Regions from separate parts of the Pseudomonas sp. FW305-70 genome, predicted to be linked through region 1. Evidence: riboswitches for the same ligand, from Rfam matches in the RefSeq annotation. Region 1 holds a riboswitch; the other holds the start of a gene.
The links. Region 1 has a riboswitch for cobalamin ahead of cobW (cobalamin biosynthesis protein CobW). Riboswitches for the same ligand answer to the same signal wherever they lie in the genome.
Positions count from the first base shown of each region.

Region 2: another riboswitch for cobalamin. It lies ahead of cobO (cob(I)yrinic acid a,c-diamide adenosyltransferase); the one in region 1 lies ahead of cobW (cobalamin biosynthesis protein CobW).

Region 1 covers NZ_JBYSYZ010000008.1:79,019-90,782, forward strand. Annotated here, with positions in the region: gene metH (methionine synthase) at 144-3,854, opposite strand; gene AC3WN7_RS08740 (fatty acid cis/trans isomerase) at 4,011-6,308, shown strand; gene nfuA (Fe-S biogenesis protein NfuA) at 6,509-7,093, shown strand; gene cobM (precorrin-4 C(11)-methyltransferase) at 7,263-8,009, opposite strand; gene AC3WN7_RS08755 (cobalamin biosynthesis protein) at 8,094-8,507, opposite strand; gene AC3WN7_RS08760 (CbtA family protein) at 8,504-9,211, opposite strand; gene AC3WN7_RS08765 (CbtB domain-containing protein) at 9,223-9,414, opposite strand; cobalamin riboswitch at 9,537-9,762, opposite strand; cobalamin riboswitch at 9,973-10,185, shown strand; gene cobW (cobalamin biosynthesis protein CobW) at 10,288-11,358, shown strand; gene cobN (cobaltochelatase subunit CobN) at 11,362-11,764, shown strand, end outside.
Region 2 covers NZ_JBYSYZ010000033.1:23,617-35,380, reverse strand. Annotated here, with positions in the region: gene AC3WN7_RS21330 (DUF2066 domain-containing protein) at 354-1,412, shown strand; gene AC3WN7_RS21325 (AI-2E family transporter) at 1,449-2,522, shown strand; gene hda (DnaA regulatory inactivator Hda) at 2,753-3,457, shown strand; gene AC3WN7_RS21315 (C40 family peptidase) at 3,679-4,317, shown strand; gene AC3WN7_RS21310 (C40 family peptidase) at 4,483-5,019, shown strand; gene AC3WN7_RS21305 (O-methyltransferase) at 5,038-5,700, shown strand; gene AC3WN7_RS21300 (PQQ-dependent sugar dehydrogenase) at 5,718-7,031, opposite strand; gene AC3WN7_RS21295 (hypothetical protein) at 7,098-7,682, opposite strand; cobalamin riboswitch at 7,836-8,068, shown strand; gene cobO (cob(I)yrinic acid a,c-diamide adenosyltransferase) at 8,151-8,762, shown strand; gene AC3WN7_RS21285 (cobyrinic acid a,c-diamide synthase CobB) at 8,759-10,159, shown strand; gene bluB (5,6-dimethylbenzimidazole synthase) at 10,156-10,806, shown strand; gene cbiB (adenosylcobinamide-phosphate synthase CbiB) at 10,803-11,711, shown strand; gene cobD (threonine-phosphate decarboxylase CobD) at 11,704-11,764, shown strand, end outside.

The sequences.
Region 1 (11,764 bases):
TGCACAAAACAAATGTGGGAGCGGGCTTGCTCGCGATGAGGCCGTAACAGTCGATATCCATGCGACTGTCAGTCCGCCATCGCGAGCAAGCTCGCTCCCACAGAGGTATGTGTTGGCCACAATATCGTGGCCAATAGAGCCGTTTAGTTGTCGTAACCCAGGTTCGGCGCCAGCCAGCGTTCGGTCACGCTCAACTCCTGGCCTTTGCGCGAGGTGTAGCTCTGCACCTGGTCCTTGTCGACCTTGCCTACGGCAAAGTACTGCGCCTGCGGGTGAGCGAAGTACCAGCCGCTGACTGCTGCTGCCGGGAACATGGCGTAGTGTTCGGTGAGGAACACGCCGCTGCGGCCGGCGCGCATTTCCTGAGCTTGCGGATCGAGCAGGGCGAACAACTGGGCTTTTTCGGTGTGATCCGGGCAGGCCGGATAACCCGGTGCCGGACGGATGCCGGTGTATTGCTCCTTGATCAGTGCTTCGTTATCGAGCACTTCATCCTTGGCGTAGCCCCAATAGTCTTTACGCACCTGCTGGTGCAGCCACTCGGCGCACGCCTCGGCCAGGCGGTCGGCCAGGGCCTTGACCATGATCGAGTTGTAGTCGTCGCCAGCGTCCTGGTAGGCCTTGGCCACTTCTTCGGCGCCGATGCCGGCGGTGGTGATGAAACCACCCACGTAGTCGGTCACTTCACTGTCCTTGGGCGCGACGAAGTCGGCCAGGGAGAAGTTTGGCTTGCCGTCGGTCTTGATGATTTGCTGGCGCAAGTGGTGCAGCTTGGCCATTGGCTTGCCGTCATCGCCATAAAGTTCGATGTCGTCGTCATGCACCTGGTTGGCCGGCCAGAAACCGAACACCGCGCGGGCGCTGATCAGCTTCTCGTCGATCAGTTTGGTGAGCATTTCCCGGGCATCCTTGTACAGCGAGGTGGCGGCTTCACCGACCACTTCGTCCTGGAGGATGCGCGGGAACTTGCCGGCCAGATCCCAGGAGATAAAGAACGGGGTCCAGTCGATGTACTCGGCCAGAACGTTGAGGTCGATGTTGTCCAGCACCCGGGTGCCGGTGAAGGTCGGTTTGACCGGCGTGTAGCTCGCCCAGTCGAACTGTGGTTTCTTGGCGATGGCCGCGCCATAGCTCAGGCGTTCGGTGCGGGCGCTGCGGTTGGCGGTGCGCTCGCGAACTTCGATGTAGTCCTGGCGGGTTTTCTCGACGAAACCGGCCTTGAGTTCCTTGGACAGCAATTGGGTCGCCACGCCCACGGCGCGGGAGGCGTCGGTGACGTAGATCACCGCGTCGTTGCTGTACTTGGGCTCGATCTTCACCGCCGTGTGCGCCTTGGAGGTGGTGGCGCCCCCGATCATCAACGGCAGGTGGAAGTCCTGGCGCTGCATTTCGCGGGCAACATGGACCATCTCATCCAGCGACGGAGTGATCAGGCCGGACAGGCCGATGATGTCGCACTTCTGCTCCCTGGCCACCTGGAGGATTTTCTCCGCCGGGACCATCACGCCGAGGTCGACGATGTCATAGCCGTTGCAACCGAGCACCACGCCGACGATGTTCTTGCCGATGTCGTGCACGTCGCCTTTCACGGTCGCCATGAGGATCTTGCCCTTGGCTTCAGGCTTGTCGCCTTTTTCCAGTTCGATGAACGGGATCAGGTGCGCCACGGCCTGCTTCATCACGCGAGCGGATTTCACCACCTGGGGCAGGAACATTTTGCCGGCGCCGAACAGGTCGCCGACGATGTTCATGCCGGCCATCAGCGGGCCTTCGATCACCTCGATCGGGCGAGCGAAGGACAGGCGCGATTCTTCGGTGTCTTCGACGATGTGGGTGGTAATGCCTTTGACCAGCGCATGTTCCAGGCGCTTGTTGACGTCCCAGTTGCGCCACTCTTCGGTCTCGGCTTCCTTGACGCTGCCGTCGCCCTTGTACTTGTCGGCGATGGCGAGGAGGGCGTCGGTGCCTTCCGGGGTGCGGTTGAGGATCACGTCTTCGACGGCGTCGCGCAGTTCCACCGGGATCTGGTCGTAGATCTCCAGCTGCCCGGCGTTGACGATACCCATGGTCAGCCCGGCGCGAATGGCGTAGAGCAGGAACACCGAGTGGATCGCCTCACGCACCGGGTTGTTGCCACGGAACGAGAACGACACGTTGGACACGCCACCGGAGGTCAGCGCGTACGGCAGCTCGTCGCGGATGTAGGCGCAGGCGTTGATGAAATCGACGGCGTAATTGTTGTGCTCTTCGATACCGGTGGCCACGGCGAAGATGTTCGGGTCGAAGATGATGTCTTCCGGCGGGAAGTCCACTTCGTTGACCAGGATGTCGTAGGAGCGTTTGCAGATTTCCTTCTTGCGCGCTTCGGTGTCGGCCTGGCCGGCCTCGTCGAAGGCCATCACCACCACCGCGGCGCCGTAGCGCTTGCACAGTTTGGCGTGGTGAATGAACTGCTCCACGCCTTCTTTCATGCTGATCGAGTTGACAATGCCCTTGCCCTGGATGCATTTCAGGCCGGCTTCGATCACTTCCCACTTCGAGGAGTCGATCATGATCGGTACGCGGGAGATGTCCGGTTCGCCGGCAATCAGATTGAGGAAGGTCACCATGGCCTTCTTCGAATCGAGCATCCCTTCGTCCATGTTGATGTCGATCACCTGGGCGCCGGCCTCGACCTGCTGCAGGGCGACTTCCAGGGCTTCGGTGTAATTGTCCTCGCGGATCAGCCGGGCGAACTTGGCGGAACCGGTGATGTTGGTGCGCTCGCCGACGTTGACGAACAGCGAGCTGCGATCGATGGTAAAGGGTTCCAGACCCGAAAGGCGGCAAGCCTTGGGAATGTCCGGGATCTGGCGCGGCGCATAGCCGGCCACGGCCTTGGCGATGGCTTCGATGTGGCCCGGCGTGGTGCCGCAGCAGCCGCCGACAATGTTGAGGAAGCCGCTTTGGGCGAACTCTTCGATGACCTTGGCGGTTTGCGACGGCAGTTCGTCGTACTCGCCGAATTCGTTCGGCAGGCCGGCGTTCGGGTGCGCCGAGACGTGGGTGCCTGCCTTGTTCGACAGCTCTTCGAGGTACGGGCGCAACTCGCTGGCGCCGAGGGCGCAGTTCAGGCCAACGGAGATTGGCTTGGCGTGGGCCACGGAGTTCCAGAAGGCTTCGGTGGTCTGGCCCGACAGGGTGCGGCCCGAAGCGTCGGTGATGGTGCCGGAAATCATGATCGGCAGTTCGACGCCCAGTTCTTCGAACACGCCCTGTACGGCGAAGATCGCGGCCTTGGCGTTGAGGGTGTCGAAGATGGTTTCGATCAGGATCAGGTCGGCGCCGCCCTCGATCAGGCCTTTGGTGGATTCGGTGTAGTTTTCCACCAGCTCATCGAAGGTCACGTTGCGGTAGCCGGGGTTGTTCACGTCCGGGGACAACGAGCAGGTGCGACTGGTAGGACCGAGCACGCCGGCGACGAAGCGCGGCTTGTCCGGGGTTTCCAGGGTCTTGGCGTCGGCGACCTTGCGTGCCAGGCGAGCGCCTTCTACGTTTAATTCATACGCCAGGCCCTGCATGCCGTAGTCGGCCAGGGAGATCTGGGTGGCGTTGAAGGTGTTGGTTTCCAGAATGTCGGCGCCAGCGTCGAGGTAGGCTTTCTCGATGCCGCCAATCACGTCCGGGCGAGTCAGTACCAACAGGTCGTTGTTGCCTTTGACATCGCTCGGCCAGTCAGCGAAGCGTTTGCCACGGTAATCCTGCTCTTCGAGCTTGTAGCTCTGGATCATCGTGCCCATACCGCCATCGAGAATCAGGATGCGCTCTTTGAGGGCGTGCTTGAGAGCTTGAAGGCGAACGCTGCGATCGGACATTTGGACTACTCGGTAAGACCATGACGAAGGGCCGGGATGATAGCAAACCTGTGCGCTTTTAGAGCATTACTCGGATTTGCATGAATATCGTTCATGTTGTCAGGGGTGGCAGATCGGTAGAATCGCGGCGTTTTTTCAGGATCCAGGACCAGGGACATGTCTTATCGCTTCGTCATCAGCAGTGTGTTGATGCTTTTAAGCTGGGGCGCTGCGGCGCAAAGTCCGGCGAACTCCTCTGCCATTTCCTACAGTCGAGACATTCAACCGATCTTCACTGAAAAGTGCGTGGCCTGCCACGCCTGCAACGACGCCGCCTGTCAGCTCAACCTGGGTAGCGGCGAAGGGGCGGCACGCGGCGCAACGAAAGTCCCGGTTTACGACGGTGACCGTACTAAAGCGGTGGCGCCGACGCGGTTGTTTCTGGACGCCTCCGGCAAAGCCGCCTGGCAGCAAAAGGGCTTCTTTTCGGTGCTCGATGCCCAGGGCAGCCAGGCCGCCTTGATGGCGCGGATGCTGGAACTGGGCCACAACACCCCTTTGCAACCCAACGCCAGGCTGCCGCAAGACATCGTCCTGGGCCTGAACCGGGAGAACATGTGTGCCAGTCCCGCGCAGTTCGATGGCTACGCCGCTTCGCACCCGAAGGAAGGCATGCCGCTGGCGGTGACCGGCCTGACCGACCAGCAGTACCAGACGCTGCAACTCTGGCTGGCCGCAGGTGCACCTATCGATCAGCAGGCCCTGGCCCCGAGTGCGCAAGAAGCGCAGCAAGTGATCCAGTGGGAAAACCTGCTCAATTCGCCGGGCGCCCGGCAAAGCCTGGTGGGACGCTGGCTGTATGAGCACTGGTTCCTCGCCCATCTTTACTTCAAGGAGGGTGAACCCGGGCATTTCTTCCAGTGGGTGCGTTCGCGCACGCCGACCGGCCAGCCGATTGACCTGATCAATACCCGGCGCCCCAACGATGATCCGGGCACGGAGTTCTACTACCGCCTGTGGCCGGTGCAGGGCGTGATCGTGCACAAGACCCACATCACCTATCCGCTGAGTGCGGCGAAGCTGGCGCGGGTCAAATCCCTGTTCTACAGCGGCAACTGGGAGGTCAATGCACTGCCGGGCTATGGGCCGCAGAGCCGGGCCAACCCCTTTGCCACCTTCGAAGCGATCCCGGCCCAGGCGCGCTATCAGTTCATGCTCGATAACGCCGAGTATTTCGTGCGCACCTTTATCCGTGGGCCAGTGTGTCGTGGGCAGATCGCCACGGACGTGATTCGCGATAACTTCTGGGCGCTGTTCCAGGCACCTGAACACGACCTCTACATCACTGACCCGAACTATCGCGGGCAAGCCACGCCCTTGCTGGCGATGCCGGGGCAGAATGATGATGTCGGCAGCGTCCTGACCCTGTGGCACGACTACCGCGACAAACGCAACGAATACGAGGCCTTGCGCCGCGACAGTTACGCCGACGAGCCCGCACCGAGCTGGTCGACCCTGTGGGCCGGAAACGACAACGCACTGCTGAGCATCTTTCGCCACTTCGATAGCGCCTCGGTGACCAAAGGCCTGATCGGCGAAGTGCCGCAGACGATGTGGCTGTTCGACTATCCGCTGCTGGAACGCACCTACTATCAACTGGCAGTCAATTTCGATGTGTTCGGCAACGTGTCCCATCAGGCCCAGACGCGCCTGTATTTCGACCTGATCCGTAACGGTGCCGAGCAGAACTTCCTGCGTCTGATGCCCGCCGATTCGCGGGAGGGCTACCTCGACGACTGGTATCAGAACAGTGGCAAATTCAAAATGTGGCTGGACTACGAGTCCATCGACGATGACAAACCGACGGCGCTGAAGCTTGATCCGCAGGATCCCAAGCGCGATTTCGCCATGCAATTGCTGACCCGTTATGGCGACCTCAATGCCAGGCCCGACCCGATCAACCGCTGTGATGGCGCCTACTGTTCGCGGCCGAACATTGATCCTGGCCTGCAAAATGCCGAGCAGGTGTTGAGCCGCCTGACTTCGCGTCCGGCGGCGGGGTTGAAAGTGATTGATCAACTGCCGGAAGCGACCATGCTGCGCATCGAAACCGGCAGCGGCAAGCGTGAGGTCTACAGCCTGCTGCGCAACCGGGCCCACAGCAACGTGGCGTTCCTGCTCGGCGAATCGCTGCGCTATCAGCCGGGGCTCGATACCCTGACGATTTTCCCGGGCGTTCTCAGCAGCTACCCGAACTTCATGTTCAACGTTCCGGCCGGGCAAGTGCCGGCGTTTGTGGATGCGATGGAGAACGCCAAGGATAGCGACAGCTTTGAGAAAATCGTCGAACGTTGGGGAATACGCCGTAGTCATCCGCAATTCTGGTTCTATTTCCATGACCTGAGCCGCTACATCCAGGAGACCGATCCGGTGGAAGAGGGCGTGCTGGACATGAATCGCTTCGAGAACCTCTGACCAGGCGCAGACCCCCTGTGGGAGCGGGCTTGCTCGCGAAAGCTGTGTGTCAGTCGCAGTTGATTCGCCTGACACGACGCCTTCGTCGGAACGCCGCCCGGAGCAAGCCCGCTCCCACAATTCTTTCCCGACAAAAATACTGGGACTTTGTCCGGCGCGCCGATTGGCGTAAACTGCGCCCAAGCCTGCGAGGAGTTTCCATGACCGCTATTACCATTACCGACGCCGCCCACGATTATCTGGCTGATCTGCTCTCCAAGCAGAACACCCCGGGCATCGGCATCCGCGTCTTCATCACCCAGCCTGGCACCCAGTACGCCGAAACCTGCATTGCCTACTGCAAGCCGGGCGAAGAAAAACCCGAAGACACCGCGCTGGGGCTGAAAAGCTTCACCGCCTACATCGACCATTTCAGCGAAGCCTTCCTGGACGATGCCGTTGTCGACTACGCCACCGACCGCATGGGCGGCCAACTGACCATCAAGGCGCCAAACGCCAAAGTACCGATGGTCAACGCCGACAGCCCGGTCAACGAGCGCATCAACTACTACCTGCAAACCGAGATCAATCCGGGGCTGGCCAGCCACGGCGGTCAGGTCAGCCTGATCGACGTAGTCGAAGACGGCATCGCCGTCCTGCAGTTCGGCGGTGGTTGCCAGGGCTGCGGCCAGGCCGACGTGACGCTCAAGGAAGGCATCGAGCGCACCCTGCTCGAGCGTATTCCCGAGCTCAAGGGCGTTCGCGACGTGACCGACCACACGCAGAAAGAAAACGCCTACTACTAAGGTGTTCGCTGCGAAATAAAAAAACGGCGCTGTGGCGAGGGAGCTTGCTCCCGCTTGATGGCATAGCCATCACAAAATCAGTCGATGCATTTTCCCGTGATGAATGCATTGGCTGATGTTGGGACCGCTACGCGGTCCAGCGGGAGCAAGCTCCCTCGCCACAAGTGCTTCAGGGTCTGTAGAGATGCGCATGCCCCGCGCGATACAGCGACGATTCGCTGAAGTGATCACTGCCCAGCACCCGTCCCACCAGAATCAATGCCGTGCGCCGAAACCCTTTGGCGGCAACCTTTTCGGCAATGTCCTCAAGCGTTCCCGTCACCCAGTCCTGATCTGGCCAGCTCGCGCGGTGAACCACCGCAATCGGGCAATCGGCGCCGTAATGCGGCAGCAGTTCCTCAACGATCTTCTCCAGGTGATTGACTCCCAAATGAATCGCCATGGTCGCGCCGTGCTGCGCCAGGCTGGCGAATTCCTCTCCGGGTGGCATGGCGGTCTTGTCGGCGTAGCGAGTCAGGATCACGCTCTGTGAAACGTCCGGCAGCGTCAGTTCTGCACCCAGAAGCGCTGCACACGCGGCAGTGGCCGTCACGCCCGGGACGATTTCGAAGCCAATGCCCAACTCACGCAGATAACGAATCTGTTCGCCAATGGCGCCATACAGGCTCGGGTCGCCGGAGTGTACCCGGGCCACGTCCTGGCCCTTGGCGTGGGCGGCCTTGAACAGGTCGATGATCTGTTCAAGGTGCAGTTCGGCGCTGTTGACTACCTGCTCCGCACAATGACCTTCCAGTACCGCGGCTGGCACCAGCGAGCCGGCATAAATGATCACCGGGCAACTGCGAATCAGCCGCTGGCCCTTGACGGTAATCAGTTCGGGGTCGCCGGGACCTGCGCCAATGAAGTAGACGGTCATCGTCGGTTCCTGTGGGAATAAAAAGGGCTGAACAGGGCTTCAGATGAAGAATGTTCATGATCGAGGCGGGGATTATCGGGGATTTTATGCCGCGCCAGCCAATGCCAGGGTTGCCTGGGCATATTTTTGTCGGGGAATCAGCAGTTTTGCCGGGGCCTGGGCCAGTTGTTCGGCCAGGGCCAGTGCGGCGCTTTCCGCCACGCCGTAGCAACCGGTGCGTTCAAACGCTATTTGCGATTGATGGCTGAGTTGCGGCTCATAGGGGGCCAGTTGTTCGCTGCTGAAGTACAGCAATTCCAGGCCAAGCTGCTGAGCCAGTTCGATCAGTGCAGGTTCGTCGCGTTTCGAATCGATGCTGGCCAGGGCCTTGATTTCATGGCGCGCAATCTGGTGCGCCTCCAGTGCCTGGTCGAGCAGCGCCAGCAAGGTGCTGACGGGGCAGCCCTTTTGGCAGCCCAGGCCGACCACCAGGGTCGGCGCGGTGCTGACGTCCGTCATGCGTGGTATTGGCCATCGCTTTTGCGACGGAACAACCAGGCGCTGATCAGGCCCAGGGCCAGCCAGAACGCCACGTTGGTCAGTTGCGAAGCGATTTTGAATTGGGTTTCCAGCGCCTCCGGAGCGAGCATCGAATGCACTTGCGGTTGTGGTGCGCCAATCACATGGGGAACGGCAAGGATTGCCGCACCGAGAACTTTCATCAGCCAGTGACGGCTGAACACGATCAGCGCGATACCGACGGCGGTAGAGGCGGCGGTACCGATCCACCACAGTTGCCGTTGTGCCAGATCGGCGGCGGCCGTGCCTGGCAGTTCAGGTGGCAGGCCGAGGGTTGGCGCGAGCACGAAGGTCGCATAGCCGGCCAGGCCCCAGAGCAGGCCCTGGGAAGTTTTGGTCGGCGCACGCAAGGTGTACAGGCCGGCCAGCATCAGGGCGAAACCGACGGCCACCACCAGGTTGCCGCCAGTGGTCGACAGCACGCGCTGCCAGCCGTCTTCCGGCTCCCAGGCTTCGGCGTCGTGGGTATGGGCAGCCATCGCGCCATCGGCGTGTTCATGCATTTCAACGGCAGCCGGTTCGGCTTTTTCGTAGGTTTCGGCCTGCAGAATCAGGGGCGCGACCCAGAAACTTTGCAGCAGGGTCAGCAACAGGGCGGCCAGCAGCCCGGTGAAACCTGCGGTTTGCGCAATACGCTTGATCATGTCAGCAGGTCTCAATGGCACGGGAACGCGGAGCTGTGACGGGTATCGTGGGCGGCATTGTGCACCGCTTCGATGTGCGAGAAACCGGCGAAATACACAAGGCACGCGCCCAGGATCGACGCGCAGACGGCGGCGGTCAGACGTTGAGTCAGGGTAGAAGTGGTGCTGGCTGTAGTGTGGCCGGTGCTGCTGATGATCGACATGGCGTTTCCCTCTGGTCTGTCAGCGGGGAATCAAGAGCGCATGCAAAACCCTGCACGACCAGGCGCGCAGGGTTTCAAACAGCGCCCGCCCACCGCGGGTTTGTTGTTTCAGTGATCGTTATGGTCACTTTATGTTGCGGGCCGGTCTCCGGGCTCACGAGGGGCAAAGGCCTGGGCCTGAACCTGAAAACATCACCTTCCCATGCCGTAATGGCACAGTGGATCTGATGCTTCGCTCGCTTACCGTTGCGGGGGCAGCACCGGACTGACATGGCTTTAGAGTAAAGCACATGATTCACCGGTTTCCCGTTTCACCCTGTGAAGGGCACCCGTAACAAGATGCGTAGGAGAGCATGGGCGAGGGTTGGGCGTCAATTGGCAAGGGTTCTCAACTGGAAACCGAGTCGCTTTCTTCGCGAGCAAGCCCGCTCCCACACTTGACCCTTTTCCTCTGAAAGAACCCGATCAAATGTGGGAGCGGCGGTGCGGCGATCCGACTTGCTCGCGAAGGGCACACCGCAGAAGTCACGTGAACATTGACCCGCCCCAATACCATGCGTAGCCTTGCGCTTTCGAGGTTCTTCGGCGTTTGTCGAAGCTAAGAAGGGAACGCGGTCAATGCCGCGGCTGCCCCCGCAACTGTGAACGGTGATGTTCGTTGCCACGCCACTGCAGGCTCAATCCATGAGGCCGGCGGGAAGGCGCAGCGAATGCCAGGCCCAAGGCCGGCACGCCGTCAGCCAGGAGACCTGCCTCGACACAGATTCTCAAATTCAACCGGGCGGGGTGATCCGGTGGCGAACTCTTCAGGCACGCGCATCTGCGTTGCCGGTCGTCGTCCCGTATGCCCGCCACCTAGCCATAGGGCATCCGATGAAAACACTGGCCAAACTTCCCGTCACCATCGTCACCGGCTTCCTCGGCTCGGGTAAAACCACGCTGCTGCGGCACATGCTCGACAACGCCCAGGGTCGCCGCATCGCGGTAATCGTCAACGAATTTGGCGAGCTGGGCATCGACGGCGAAATCCTCAAGCAGTGCTCCATCGGTTGCACCGAAGAAGAAGCCAGCGGCCGTGTGTATGAACTGGCCAACGGCTGCCTGTGCTGCACCGTCCAGGAAGAATTTTTCCCGGTGATGCGCGAACTGGTGGCTCGTCGCGGCGATCTCGACCACATCCTCATCGAAACGTCGGGCCTGGCCCTGCCAAAACCGCTGGTCCAGGCTTTCCAGTGGCCGGAAATCCGCAGTGCCTGCACCGTTGACGCGGTGATCACCGTGGTCGACAGCCCGGCCGTGGCCGCCGGTACCTTTGCCGCCTTCCCGGACCAGGTCGATGCCCAGCGCAAACTCGACCCGAACCTGGACCACGAATCGCCATTGCACGAGCTGTTTGCCGACCAACTGGCCAGCGCCGACCTGGTGATTCTCAACAAATCCGACCTGATCAACCCGGCCGACCTGGCCCGCGTGCGCCTGGAAGTCGCCGAAGAGTTGCCGCCAGCGGTGAAAATCATCGAAGCCAGCAGCGGTCGCCTGCCGCTGGACGTGCTGATTGGCCTGGGTGCCGGCTCCGAAGAACACATCGACAGCCGCCACAGTCACCACGACCATCATCACGATGGCGACGATGATCATGACGACCACGATCACGACGCCTTCGATTCGATCTCCATCGAACTGCCGCAAGCCGACGAAAGCCTGCTGATGGACGCGCTGACGCAACTGGTGGTCCAGCACGGCATCCTGCGCGTCAAAGGTTTCGCCGCCGTCCCGAACAAACCGATGCGCCTGCTGATCCAGGGCGTGGGCACGCGTTTCGACAAGCACTTCGACCGCCAGTGGGGGGCCGAAGAGGCGCGCATCACCCGTCTGGTGCTGATCGGCCAGGAACTGGACGCCGCCGTACTTGAAGCGCAATTGCGCGCTGCGCTCAGCGTGTAACCCATGCACCTGCTCAGGACCCAGCCCGGCGGTTTCGTGTCGGATGACAACATCGCCGACCTTGGACAAACCCCCGCCGAGCTGGTGGTCCTGTGCAGCGGCGACTCCAGCCTGGCGCTGCTCGCCGAGGCGGCGCAGCAGTTGCCCGAGGATTACCCGAGCGTGCGCCTGGCCAACCCGATGCAGGTGCAGAACCATGCCTCGGTCGATTTGTACGTCGATGAAGTGCTGCGTCACGCCAGGGTGATCCTGATTTCGCTGCACGGCGGCATCGCCTATTGGCGTTACGGCATCGAGCGTCTGGTCGAACTGTCCCAGCGCGGCGTGCAGGTGATTCTGGTGCCGGGCGATGACCGCCCGGACCCGGAGCTCAGTGACCTGAGCACCGTCGGCGCCTTGGACCGCG
Region 2 (11,764 bases), on a different contig from region 1:
ACGACCGAGTCCAGCGGGGCCGCCGAAATCGACGAAGGCGATTGCCTCACGCGAATTTCGAAAGTGCCCGGCTGTTGCCGGTCTGCGAAGGCGCGCGATTTTATCAGGCTTGAGCCGCAGCGGCCATCCTCAGGCCGACAGCAGGGCCATATCCGTTAAAAAAAACCGTTGATGCACGGTGTCGGTGGCATCCTGCCTGGCTGTATAAGGTGTCGCGATTAACCGTCTATCGTTATGACAGTGCGAAAACTTACCCGGAACGTGTGAATGTTTTGCATCGGGCAATGGTCACAGCCTTGCTCGATCGTCTTCATGCGGTCTGTTCCAGCCGCTCTTGTCGTCAGGAATCTTCCATGCGTTTTTGTAAATTCTTGCTTGTGAGTTGTTTGTCAGTGGTCAGCCTGGTCAGTCATGCCGAAACCGTCAAAGGCCTGTATCAGGTGCGCGAGCCGGTGAATGGCCAGTCGCCCGAGGAGCGGGACCAGGCGACTCAACGTGCATTGGACACGTTGGTGTTGCGCCTGACCGGCGACCCCAAGGCCGCTCAAAATCCGGGGCTGGCGGCGATTCGCAAAGATCCGCAACAGATCATCAGCCAATACGGCTTTGAAGCCGGTCCGCCGGAAGTCCTGAAAGTCGATTTCGACCCGGGAACCACTGAGCAGGCCTTGCGCCGCGCCGGCCTGGCCATGTGGGGGGCCAATCGGCCGTCGATCCTCGGCTGGTGGCTCAACGATTCCACCGAGGGTTCAAGCCTGGTGGGCGACGGCCAGGCCAGCGCGGCACCGCTGCGTCGGGCTGCCCAGCACCGGGGGTTGCCATTGCGCTTGCCATTGGCGGACCTGAACGAACAGATCGTCGCGACCGCGCCGAATCTTGAAGGCGCAGATTCCGGCCCTTTGCTTGCGGCATCGGAACGCTACAACGCCGACGCCCTGCTCGCGGTACACGCCAAAGAGGAGGGCGGGCAGTGGCAAGCCAAGTGGCAATTGTGGCTGGGGGATAAAAAAGAGGCAGGCAGCGTGCAGGGTGCCGATCAGGCCGCCGTGGCCGATGCGGTGATGCTGGCGGTCAATGAGCGGCTGGCGCCGCGGTTTGTCGCCAAGCCCGGTGCTTCGAGCGCGCAATTGCTGGAAGTGCAAGGCATGAATCTTGAGCACTACGCGTCCCTGGGACGCTTGCTGGAGCCATTTGGCGGGCGCGTGCAAAGCGTCGACGGCGACCGGATCGTCTACCGGGTCAATGGCAGCGCCGAGCAGTTGCGTGCACAACTGTCGCTGGCACGGTTGCAGGAAGCGCCGGCGGCTCAGGCGCCGACTCCGGCAGTGCCGGTTCAGCCGGCCGCCGGTGGTGCGGTGCCCGCCCCGGCGCCTGCGCCAGCCCCGACTCCGCAACTGCGGTTTCGCTGGTAGTTTTTCTCTCTTTATATAGAAGCAATGGAGTGGTTTATGGCCGATACGCGGCGTTGGTTCTGGCTCGGCGGGGTGCTCCTGCTTTGTGTTTTTGTCTGGTTGTTGCATCCGATCCTGACGCCGTTCCTGGTGGCCCTGCTGTTGGCCTATCTGTTCGACCCGCTGGTGGATCGACTGGAGAAGGCGGGGCTGTCTCGAACCTGGGGTGTAGTGGCGGTGTTTGCCCTGTTTACATTGATCCTCACCGCGCTGCTGTTGGTCCTGGTGCCGTTGCTCGCCCGGCAACTGTTTCGTTTGTATGAGCTGGCCCCGCAGATGCTCGACTGGCTGCAGCACACGGCGTTGCCCTGGGCGCAATCGAAGTTCGGCCTGTCGGAGGGCTTCTGGAAGTTCGACAGGCTCAAGGCCGCCATCGGCGAGCATATGAGTCAGACCTCCGATGTGGTCGGCGTGGTACTGAGTCATGCCACTGCCTCGGGTCTGGCGTTGATTGGCTGGTTGGCGAATCTGGTGTTGATCCCGGTGGTGAGCTTCTATCTGTTGCGCGATTGGGACCTGATGATGGCCAAGGTCCGCAGCCTGCTGCCTCGAGATCGTGAAGCGCGCGCGATGTCGCTGGCGGGTGAATGCCATGAAGTACTCGGAGCGTTCGTTCGTGGTCAGTTGCTGGTCATGGTGGCCCTGGGGGTGATCTATGCAGCAGGCCTGATGCTGGTCGGGCTGGAGCTGGGCTTGCTGATTGGCGTGATTGCCGGTCTGGCAGCGATCGTGCCGTACATGGGATTTATCATCGGCATCGGTGCGGCGCTGATTGCAGGGCTGTTCCAGTTCGGTGGCGATCTATACCCGATGCTGGGCATTGTCGCGGTGTTCATGGTCGGCCAGGCGCTGGAGGGTATGGTGCTGACGCCGTTGCTGGTCGGTGACCGGATTGGTTTGCACCCGGTGGCGGTGATTTTCTCGATTCTGGCCGGGGGTGAGCTGTTCGGCTTTACCGGTGTGCTGCTGGCATTGCCGGTTGCCGCGGTGATCATGGTGCTGGTGCGCCATGTGCAAGATTTGTATAAGGATTCCGATATCTACGGGGGCGTCGACGAACCGCAGGGGTAAAAGGTGTCGATGGGCGATGGCGGGCTGCCCGGGTTCGTGCCGGGTCAGCCTGATTACACAGCGCGACTGCTACATGCACCGCCAAAGAAACTGTCATAAAACCGATGCGTTAACGCAAACCTTTGATTTTGCTTGTGGTCTATCGCATTGTGCGGCCCGCTTCACGGGTATAAACTTCGCAAACTTTACACAGAGGCCACTAACGGTTCCTTTGGAACTGTTCAGTCAGCATGAAACCGATTCAGCTGCCCCTAGGTGTGCGTCTGCGTGATGACGCCACCTTTATCAACTACTACCCAGGCGCCAATGCCGCTGCACTCGGCTATGTCGAGCGGCTATGCGAAGCCGACGCCGGCTGGACCGAAAGCCTGATCTACCTTTGGGGCAAGGACGGGGTAGGGCGTACGCACCTGTTGCAGGCTGCCTGCCTGCGCTTCGAGCAATTGGGAGAGCCTGCGGTGTATCTGCCGCTGGCCGAGCTGCTCGATCGCGGTATCGAAATTCTCGATAACCTTGAGCAGTACGAACTGGTCTGTCTCGATGACCTGCAGGCGGTTGCCGGCAAGGCGGACTGGGAAGAGGCGCTGTTCCATCTGTTCAATCGCCTGCGCGACAGCGGCCGGCGCCTGCTGATTGCCGCGTCGACATCCCCGCGCGAGTTGCCGGTGAAGCTGGCGGACCTCAAGTCGCGCCTGACCCTGGCCTTGATCTTCCAGATGCGCCCACTGTCCGACGAGGACAAATTGCGTGCCCTGCAATTGCGCGCCTCCCGTCGCGGACTGCACCTGACCGATGAGGTCGGGCATTTCATCCTGACTCGCGGCACCCGCAGCATGAGCGCGTTGTTCGAGCTGCTTGAGCGTCTCGATCAGGCTTCCCTCCAGGCTCAGCGCAAGCTGACAATCCCGTTTTTGAAAGAAACCCTCGGCTGGTAGACCCGCTGGAACCGGGGCTTATAGCCGTTTCGGCATATTTCAGGCGCCAGAAATTCCGCTTTCCTGCAAGGTTGCAGGCCGCGTGCATGTTTAAAATGGGCTTAAGCGCTTAGATGTAAACGAGAAACCAATAAGTCACAAAAAGATTGATTGAATTTGCAAATGAGGTCGATAGCGGGCATAGTCTCGACTTCTTTACAACTTCAGCCACGGTCGTGCCCATGCTAAATCGCTTCGCACCCCTCGTGCCTCTCGCACTCGTCACCCTGTTGTTCGGTTGCGCTGCCCACACTCCAGTGGTCCAGCAGCAGCAGGTTCAAAACCCGGCCACTGCCCAGTCTTCCGCTCTTTATCAGGAAGCTCTCTACCAGGAAGAGAAGGCCACCGAAAAAGAACTCGCAGACTTCGCTGGCGGCAAGTCCTACCAGCTTCCGGTCCTGGCCGACAGCATCCTCGAACGCGGCATGTCCCTGATCGGTACCCGTTACCGTTTCGGCGGCACTTCTGAAGCCGGCTTCGATTGCAGTGGTTTCATCGGCTACCTGTTCCGCGAAGAAGCGGGCATGAACCTGCCGCGCTCCACCCGCGAAATGATCAACGTGGACGCTCCGCTGGTCTCGCGCAGCAAGCTTGAGCCGGGCGATCTGCTGTTCTTCGCAACCAACGGTCGTCGTGGTCGCGTCAGTCACGCCGGGATCTACCTGGGTGACAACCAGTTCATCCACTCCAGCAGCCGCCGCAGCGGTGGTGTGCGCATCGATAGCCTGGGCGACAGCTACTGGAGCAAGACCTTCATCGAGGCCAAGCGCGCCCTGGCGATGGCACCTAACGCGTCGCCAATCGTCACTGCACGTAAATAAGCGGACATTTTGTAAGGCGAACTTAAAGTCTTACTTGAAGTTTGTCGTGTAGCCGCTAGAATCTTGATCTACAAATGATGGCAAACCGCCTGCGTCCTACGCAGGCGGTTTTCTTTTCTGCGCTCCCCGCAGAAAAAGCCGCAGCCAGATCAGGATGTTCTGCTTATGACGACGTCGGCCCGCCTCGCAATCATGTTCTTCGCAGCACTGCTCAGTGCCTGCGCCAGCCGCACACCGCCTCCTGCGCCGGTGGTTCGCGCGCCCATCGTATTTGGTTCCCCACAAGCGTTTTCGCCCGAAGCGGAGGACGTGCTGTTTCGCGCGCTCGGCCTGGTGGGTACGCCTTATCGCTGGGGTGGCAACACGCCGGATTCCGGATTTGATTGCAGCGGCCTGATCGCGTACGTGTACCGCGATGTCACCGGCATTGCCTTGCCGCGCACGACTCGCGAGATGATCTCCATGCAAGCGGCGAATGTCGGCAAGGAAGGCCTGCAGACGGGTGACCTGCTTTTCTTCGCTACCAATGGCGGTTCCCAGGTCAGTCATGCCGGCATCTACGTGGGAGAAGGGCGTTTCGTCCACGCGCCGGCCACTGGCGGCACCGTGAAGCTCGACAGCCTGTCCAAGGCGTATTGGCAAAAGGCTTACCTGAGCGCCAAGCGTGTTCTGCAGCCTGAACATCTGGCGCGCAACCCGTAACGTCCGGAGCTGCTGCTCATGACTGCTCGCACGCTGAATCTCGACGACGCCCTGTACCAATACCTGCTCGATGTTTCCCTGCGCGAAACACCACTGCTCAAGCGCTTGCGCGATGAGACCCAGGCGCTGCCGATGGCGCGCTGGCAGGTGGCGCCGGAGCAGGGACAGTTTCTCGCCTTGCTGGTAAAGCTGACAGGCGCCAGGCGCTTGCTCGAAGTCGGTACGTTCACCGGATACAGCGCGCTGTGCATGGCGGCGGCATTGCCGGCTGACGGTTCGCTGATTTGCTGTGATATCCCCGGCGACTACAACGCCATCGCACGACGCTACTGGCAGGAAGCGGGACTCATCGGGCGGATCGACCTGCGCCTGGCACCCGCACTGGAAACCCTCCGCGAGCTTGAGCGGCAAGGTCAGGGCGAGCAGTTCGACCTGGTGTTCATCGATGCCGACAAGGCCAACTACCCGAGTTATCTGGAGCATGCCCTGCGTTTGCTGCGGGTCGGCGGGCTGGCGCTGTTCGACAACACCCTGTGGAGCGGGCGCGTGCTTGAGAGCAGCCCCGAGAGCGCGGACACCCGGGCGATCCAGGCGCTCAACCTGGCGTTGAAGAATGATGTGCGGGTGGATCTGTCGTTGTTGCCGTTGGGTGACGGGCTCACACTCTGTCGCAAACGCTAGAACCCTGTGGGAGCGAATTACCTGAGCGCCGACACCCGCCACACTTTATTCCCCACATCATCGGCCACCAGCAGATCGCCCTGCCGATCGATCACCACGCCCACCGGGCGGCCCATGGCTTCTTCCTTTTCGTTGAGAAAGCCGCTGAGCACTTCAATCGGTTGTCCCGCAGGTTTGCCTGCGCTGAACGGCACGAAAATCACTTTGTAGCCACTGTGGGGGTTACGGTTCCAGGAGCCGTGCTGCCCGATGAAGGCCCCTTGGGTGAACGGCGGCGGCAGTTTGCTGTTTTCAGCGAAGGTCAGGCCCAGTGATGCCGTGTGCGGGCCGACGGCATAGTCCGGAGCGATGGCCTTGGCCACCAGATCGGGGTTTTGCGGCTCGACGCGGCTATCGACATGCTGGCCGTAATAGCTGTAAGGCCAGCCATAGAATGCGCCGTCCTTGACCGAGGTGATGTAGTCCGGGACCAGGTCGCTGCCGATTTCATCCCGTTCGTTGACCGCGGTCCACAGCGCGCCACTGCGCGGCTCCCAGGCCATGCCGTTGGGGTTGCGCAGGCCGGAGGCGAAGATCCGCTGCTGGCCGGTGGCTCGGTCCACTTCCCAGATCGCTGCGCGACCTTCTTCCTTGTCCATGCCGTTTTCCGCGACGTTGCTGTTGGAGCCCACGGTGACGTAGAGCTTGCGGCCGTCCTTGCTGGCGATGACGTTTTTGGTCCAGTGGTGGTTCAGCGGGCCACCCGGCAGGTCGACCACTTTGACCGGTGGCGACTTGATCTGCGTATCGCCACTTTCATAGTGAAAGCGCAGCAGGCGATCAGTGTCGGCCACATACAAGTCCTTGCCGACCAGGGTCATGCCGAAGGGCGAGTTGAGGTTTTGCAGAAACACCGTGCGGGTTTCCGCGACGCCATCGTGGTCCTTGTCGCGCAGCAAGGTGATGCGGTTCGCGCTGGGCACCCTGGCCCCGGCGCGTCCCATGACTTGCTTCATGACCCAGCCGCGAATGCCTTTGCCGTCTTCGGGTTTGGGTGGCGCGTTGGTTTCCGCCACCAGTACGTCGCCGTTGGGCAGTACATAAAGCCAGCGGGGATGATCCAGGTCTTCGGCAAAAGCGGCCACTTGAGTGCCCGCGGCGGCGACGGGTTTGGCGCCCTGTGGCCAGCCGATGGCCGGGGCGATGTTCACAGTCGGGATCAGGGTTTTGTTGGGGGGCGGCAGTTGGGGTGAAGGGCCGGTGCCGTCGGAGACTTGCAGGCCGGCGGTCTCACTGCAACCGGCGAGCCCTCCGCAGATCGCGATAACGAGAACGAGCGGGGGCGTGCGCATACGGGTGTTCCCTATGAATGCCTTGTTCTAATCATAGAGACGCGTTGTCGTCCAATGGTTCAACCCCTAGCCACGTGCTTCCTTGAACAGCACCGCAATGCCGGGGTGATAGTTGCCGGCTTCATTGCGCAACTTGCGGTAGGCATACGGGAAATACCAGGCGACCGCGCAGGTGTGTTCCTTTTGCAGGTCGTCGACCATGTCCTGGAGTTCTTCCGGTGTCGCGCCTTGCTGGGCTTTTTGCGGGGCGACGAACAGGCAGCCGAGTTTCAGGTCGCTGGCGTGGCTCAGGCGCTTTGCATCGCTGGCGATGTCGAGCAGGGCCTGGCTCAGATTGAGGCTGTTGACCCGTGGCCAGCGCTGGCTGGTCTGGATGTAGGCGCGGGTTTCGGGCGAGGCGAGGAACAGGTCGGCGCGGCTGTTGCGTTCGCCTTCTTCGGTCTGCTTGCGGGTGGGTGTCTGTTGCAGTGTGACCATCTCGGCCATCCAGGCGGCGGCCGACAGTATTCCGAGATTGGCTTTTTCGTCGTGCCAGTAGGGTGTGTCGCCATCACCGCGGACGGCGTTGTAGCGGTCGATGCATTCGAACCAGCGCTCGAGCACGGGGCGCAGGAATTCCAGCTTTGGATTGCTGATGATCATGCCTTGCATGGGCTCACCCTTGTTTTTGTGTTGTGAGGTTATGGCTCTTTGATATCACTGCTGGGAAGGAGGCACAAGATTGACGTCAGTTTTTTGATCGACGACAGTTATTCGGCAGCTGGCCTCCCGGCTTTAATTGACGCTCCACCCCCAACCCTCTAACCTTCGCGGCTTGTTTCAGGTGCTCTGTGACTTGGGTCGACAGAGTGAAACAGGGAAGCCGGTGAACGCGTTCTTCTGTTGGTCGAAGACCCGCCATTCCGGCGCTGCCCCCGCAACGGTAAATGAGTGAAAACTGTGTCTGATGCCACTGTGTCGATTCGATGCGGGAAGGCGCGCAGTCTGGCTACGCGCCACTCATGAGCCCGGAGACCGGCCTGATTCATCCAGCGGCATCACGGTGGGCGATGCCAGGCTTGTTGCCTCCTATTGCTGTGCCTGCCCGCCGTTATTCCTGTCTCAACGGAGAGCTCCCCCATGACTGATACCCCCGATCGTGACGAACGCCACCTGGCGCGCATGCAGCGCAAAAAAGCCGTGATCGACGAGCGCATCGCCAATTCCCCGAACGAGTGTGGTCTGTTGCTGGTGCTGACCGGCAACGGCAAGGGCAAGAGCAGTTCGGCCTTCGGCATGCTCGCCCGCGCCATGGGGCACGGCATGCAATGCGGAGTGGTGCAGTTCATCAAGGGCCGCAACAGTACCGGCGAAGAGTTGTTCTTCCGGCGCTTTCCCGAGCAGGTGCGTTTTCATGTGATGGGCGAAGGGTTTACCTGGGAAACCCAGGACCGTCAGCGCGACATCGCTGCCGCCGAAGCGGCGTGGGCGGTGTCCCGGGAACTGCTGCGCGATCCGTCCATCGGCCTGGTGGTGCTGGATGAGCTGAACATCGCCCTCAAGCACGGCTACCTCGATCTCGATCAGGTGCTCAGCGACTTGCAGGCGCGGCCGCCGATGCAACACGTGGTGGTCACCGGGCGTGCCGCCAAGCCGGAAATGATCGAGATGGCCGACACGGTCACCGAAATGGGCATGATCAAACACGCCTTTCAGGCCGGGATCAAAGCGCAGAAAGGCGTCGAGCTGTGAACCAGCCTCGTCATTGCCCGGCGGTACTGATTGCCGCGCCGGCCTCCGGCCAGGGCAAGACCACCGTCACCGCGGCGCTGGCCCGGTTGCATCGCAATCAGGGGCGCAAGGTCCGTGTGTTCAAGTGCGGCCCCGACTTTCTCGATCCGATGATCCTCGAACGCGCCAGCGGTGCGCCGGTGTATCAACTGGACATGTGGATGGTCGGCGAGCAGGAGAGTCGCCGGTTGCTGTGGGAAGCCGCCGCTGAAGCCGACCTGATCCTGATCGAAGGTGTCATGGGGCTGTTCGACGGTACGCCGTCGAGCGCCGATCTGGCGCGGCATTTCGGTGTGCCGGTGCTGGGTGTGATCGACGGCACCGCCATGGCCCAGACCTTCGGCGCACTGGCCCTGGGGCTGGCGCGTTATCAGCCGGACCTGCCGTTCGCCGGCGTGCTGGCCAACCGCGTCGGCACGCTGCGTCACGCGCAACTGCTCGAGGGCAGCCTGACTGAAGGGTTGCGCTGGTACGGTGCGCTGTCCCGGGAAACCGGGATTGAACTGCCGAGCCGACACCTGGGGCTGGTTCAAGCCAGTGAACTGAACGATCTCGACCTGCGCCTCGATGCGGCAGCCGATGCCCTGGCCAGCAGTTGCGAGGTCGCGCTGCCACCGGCAGTCGAGTTCGCCGCCCCCGATGTCATCGTCGCCGAACCGCTACTGGCCGGTGTGCGCATTGCTGTGGCCCGTGATGAAGCCTTTGCGTTCACCTACGGTGCGAGCCTTGATTTGCTGCGGGCGATGGGTGCCGAGTTGTCGTTCTTCTCGCCGATCCGCGACCGCCAATTGCCGCAGGCGGACAGCCTGTATCTGCCGGGCGGTTACCCGGAGCTGCACCATGTCGCGCTGGCGCAAAACACGGCGATGCTCGAGGCGATCCGCGCCCACCACCGGGCGGGCAAACCCTTGCTCGCCGAGTGTGGCGGCATGCTGTATCTGCTCGACTCCCTGACCGATGTCGAGGGCACTCGTGCCGAACTGGCGGGATTGCTGGCCGGTGATGCGGTCATGCAAAAGCGTCTGGCGGCGCTGGCGCTGCAAGCGGTGGAACTGCCGGAAGGTTCGCTGCGTGGGCACACCTATCACCATTCGCTGACCAGCACTGAACTGGCGCCGATTGCCCGGGGCGTGAGCCCTAACGGCGGGCGCGGCGCGGAAGCGGTTTATCGCGAGGGGCGGATGACGGCCTCCTACGTGCACTTTTATTTTCCGTCGAATCCCTCGGCGATTGCCGCGCTGTTTGCGCCGGACCTTGAAGCCGCCTTCGCGAGCAAGCCCGCTCCCACAGGGGAATGCATTTCTTCAGGCCGCTCACCTTTAAATGTGGGAGCGGGCTTGCCCGCGAAGAGGCCATGACAGACAACGCATTCACCGAAGCCGAACGCGCAGCGGTCTACCGCGCCATCGGCGAACGCCGCGACATGCGCCACTTCAGCGGCGGCACCGTCGAGCCCGAGTTGCTCCAGCGCCTGCTCGAAGCCGCACATCAGGCGCCGAGCGTCGGCCTGATGCAGCCCTGGCGCTTCATCCGCATCAGTGATCGCGCCTTGCGCGGGCAAATCCAGGCCCTGGTGGAAGAGGAGCGCGTGCGCACCGCCGAAGCCCTCGGCGAGCGCAGCGACGAATTCATGAAACTCAAGGTGGAAGGCATCAACGATTGCGCCGAGGTACTGGTCGCCGCACTGATGGACGACCGCGAGCAGCATATCTTCGGTCGCCGCACCTTGCCGGAAATGGACATGGCCTCGCTGTCCTGTGCCATCCAGAACCTGTGGCTCGCGTCTCGCGCCGAAGGGTTGGGTATGGGCTGGGTGTCGCTGTTCGACCCCCAGGCGCTGGCGGATCTGCTGAGGCTGCCGCCGGGAGCCAAACCGCTGGCGGTGCTGTGCCTGGGACCGGTGAAGGCGTTCTACCCGGCGCCGATGCTGGTGCTCGAAGGCTGGGCGCAGGCGCGTCCGCTGCATGAATTGCTGTATGAGAACTATTGGGGAGTGAGTCAATGAGTGTGGCGTTGTTGAGTGTCGCCGCGGTTGCGCTGGATGCGCTGCTGGGTGAACCCAAACGCTGGCATCCGCTGGTGGCGTTCGGCCGTTTTGCCGATCGCATCGAGCAACGTTTCAACGGCGGCGGTCGCGGCTGGCGCAGCCATGGCGTCACCGCGTGGGTGATCGCCGTGCTGCCGCTGGTGCTGCTGGTCACGGCATTCTCCTGGGCGCCTTACGTTGGCTGGATCGTCGAGATTCTCGCGCTCTATTGCGCCCTCGGCATGCGCAGCCTCGGTGAACACGTCACGCCGGTGGCCAAGGCCTTGCGCGGCGATGATCTTGATGAAGCACGCAAGCGTGTGAGTTATCTGGTCAGCCGTAAAACCAGTGACCTGGATAAAACCGAAGTCGCCCGTGCTGCCACCGAGTCGGTGCTGGAAAACGGTAGTGACGCGGTGTTCGCCGCGTTGTTCTGGTTTGCCGTGGCCGGTGCGCCGGGCGTGGTGCTCTATCGCCTGAGCAATACGCTGGATGCGATGTGGGGCTATCGCAATGAGCGCTTCGAACGGTTCGGCTGGGCGGCGGCGAAGATCGACGACGTGCTCAATTACATTCCTGCGCGTCTGGTGGCGCTGACTTACGCGCTGCTGGGCAAAACCCGGCTGGCGTTGAAATGCTGGCGCACCCAGGGCCCGACCTGGGACAGCCCGAACGCCGGCCCGGTCATGGCGGCAGGGGCAGGGGCCCTTGGCGTCGAATTGGGCGGCGCGGCGATTTATCACGGCGAACTGCACCAGCGTCCGCAACTGGGCGAAGGCGTGCCGGCGGACGCCGACTCCATTGACCAGGGCTGGCAACTGGTCCAGCGCGGGGTATGGTTATGGCTGCTGATTCTCTGCCTGGGGGCCGAATTTTATGCTTGAGCACGGTGGACGATTGCGCAAGGCGGCGCTCGAATACGGCATAGATGAAGCCG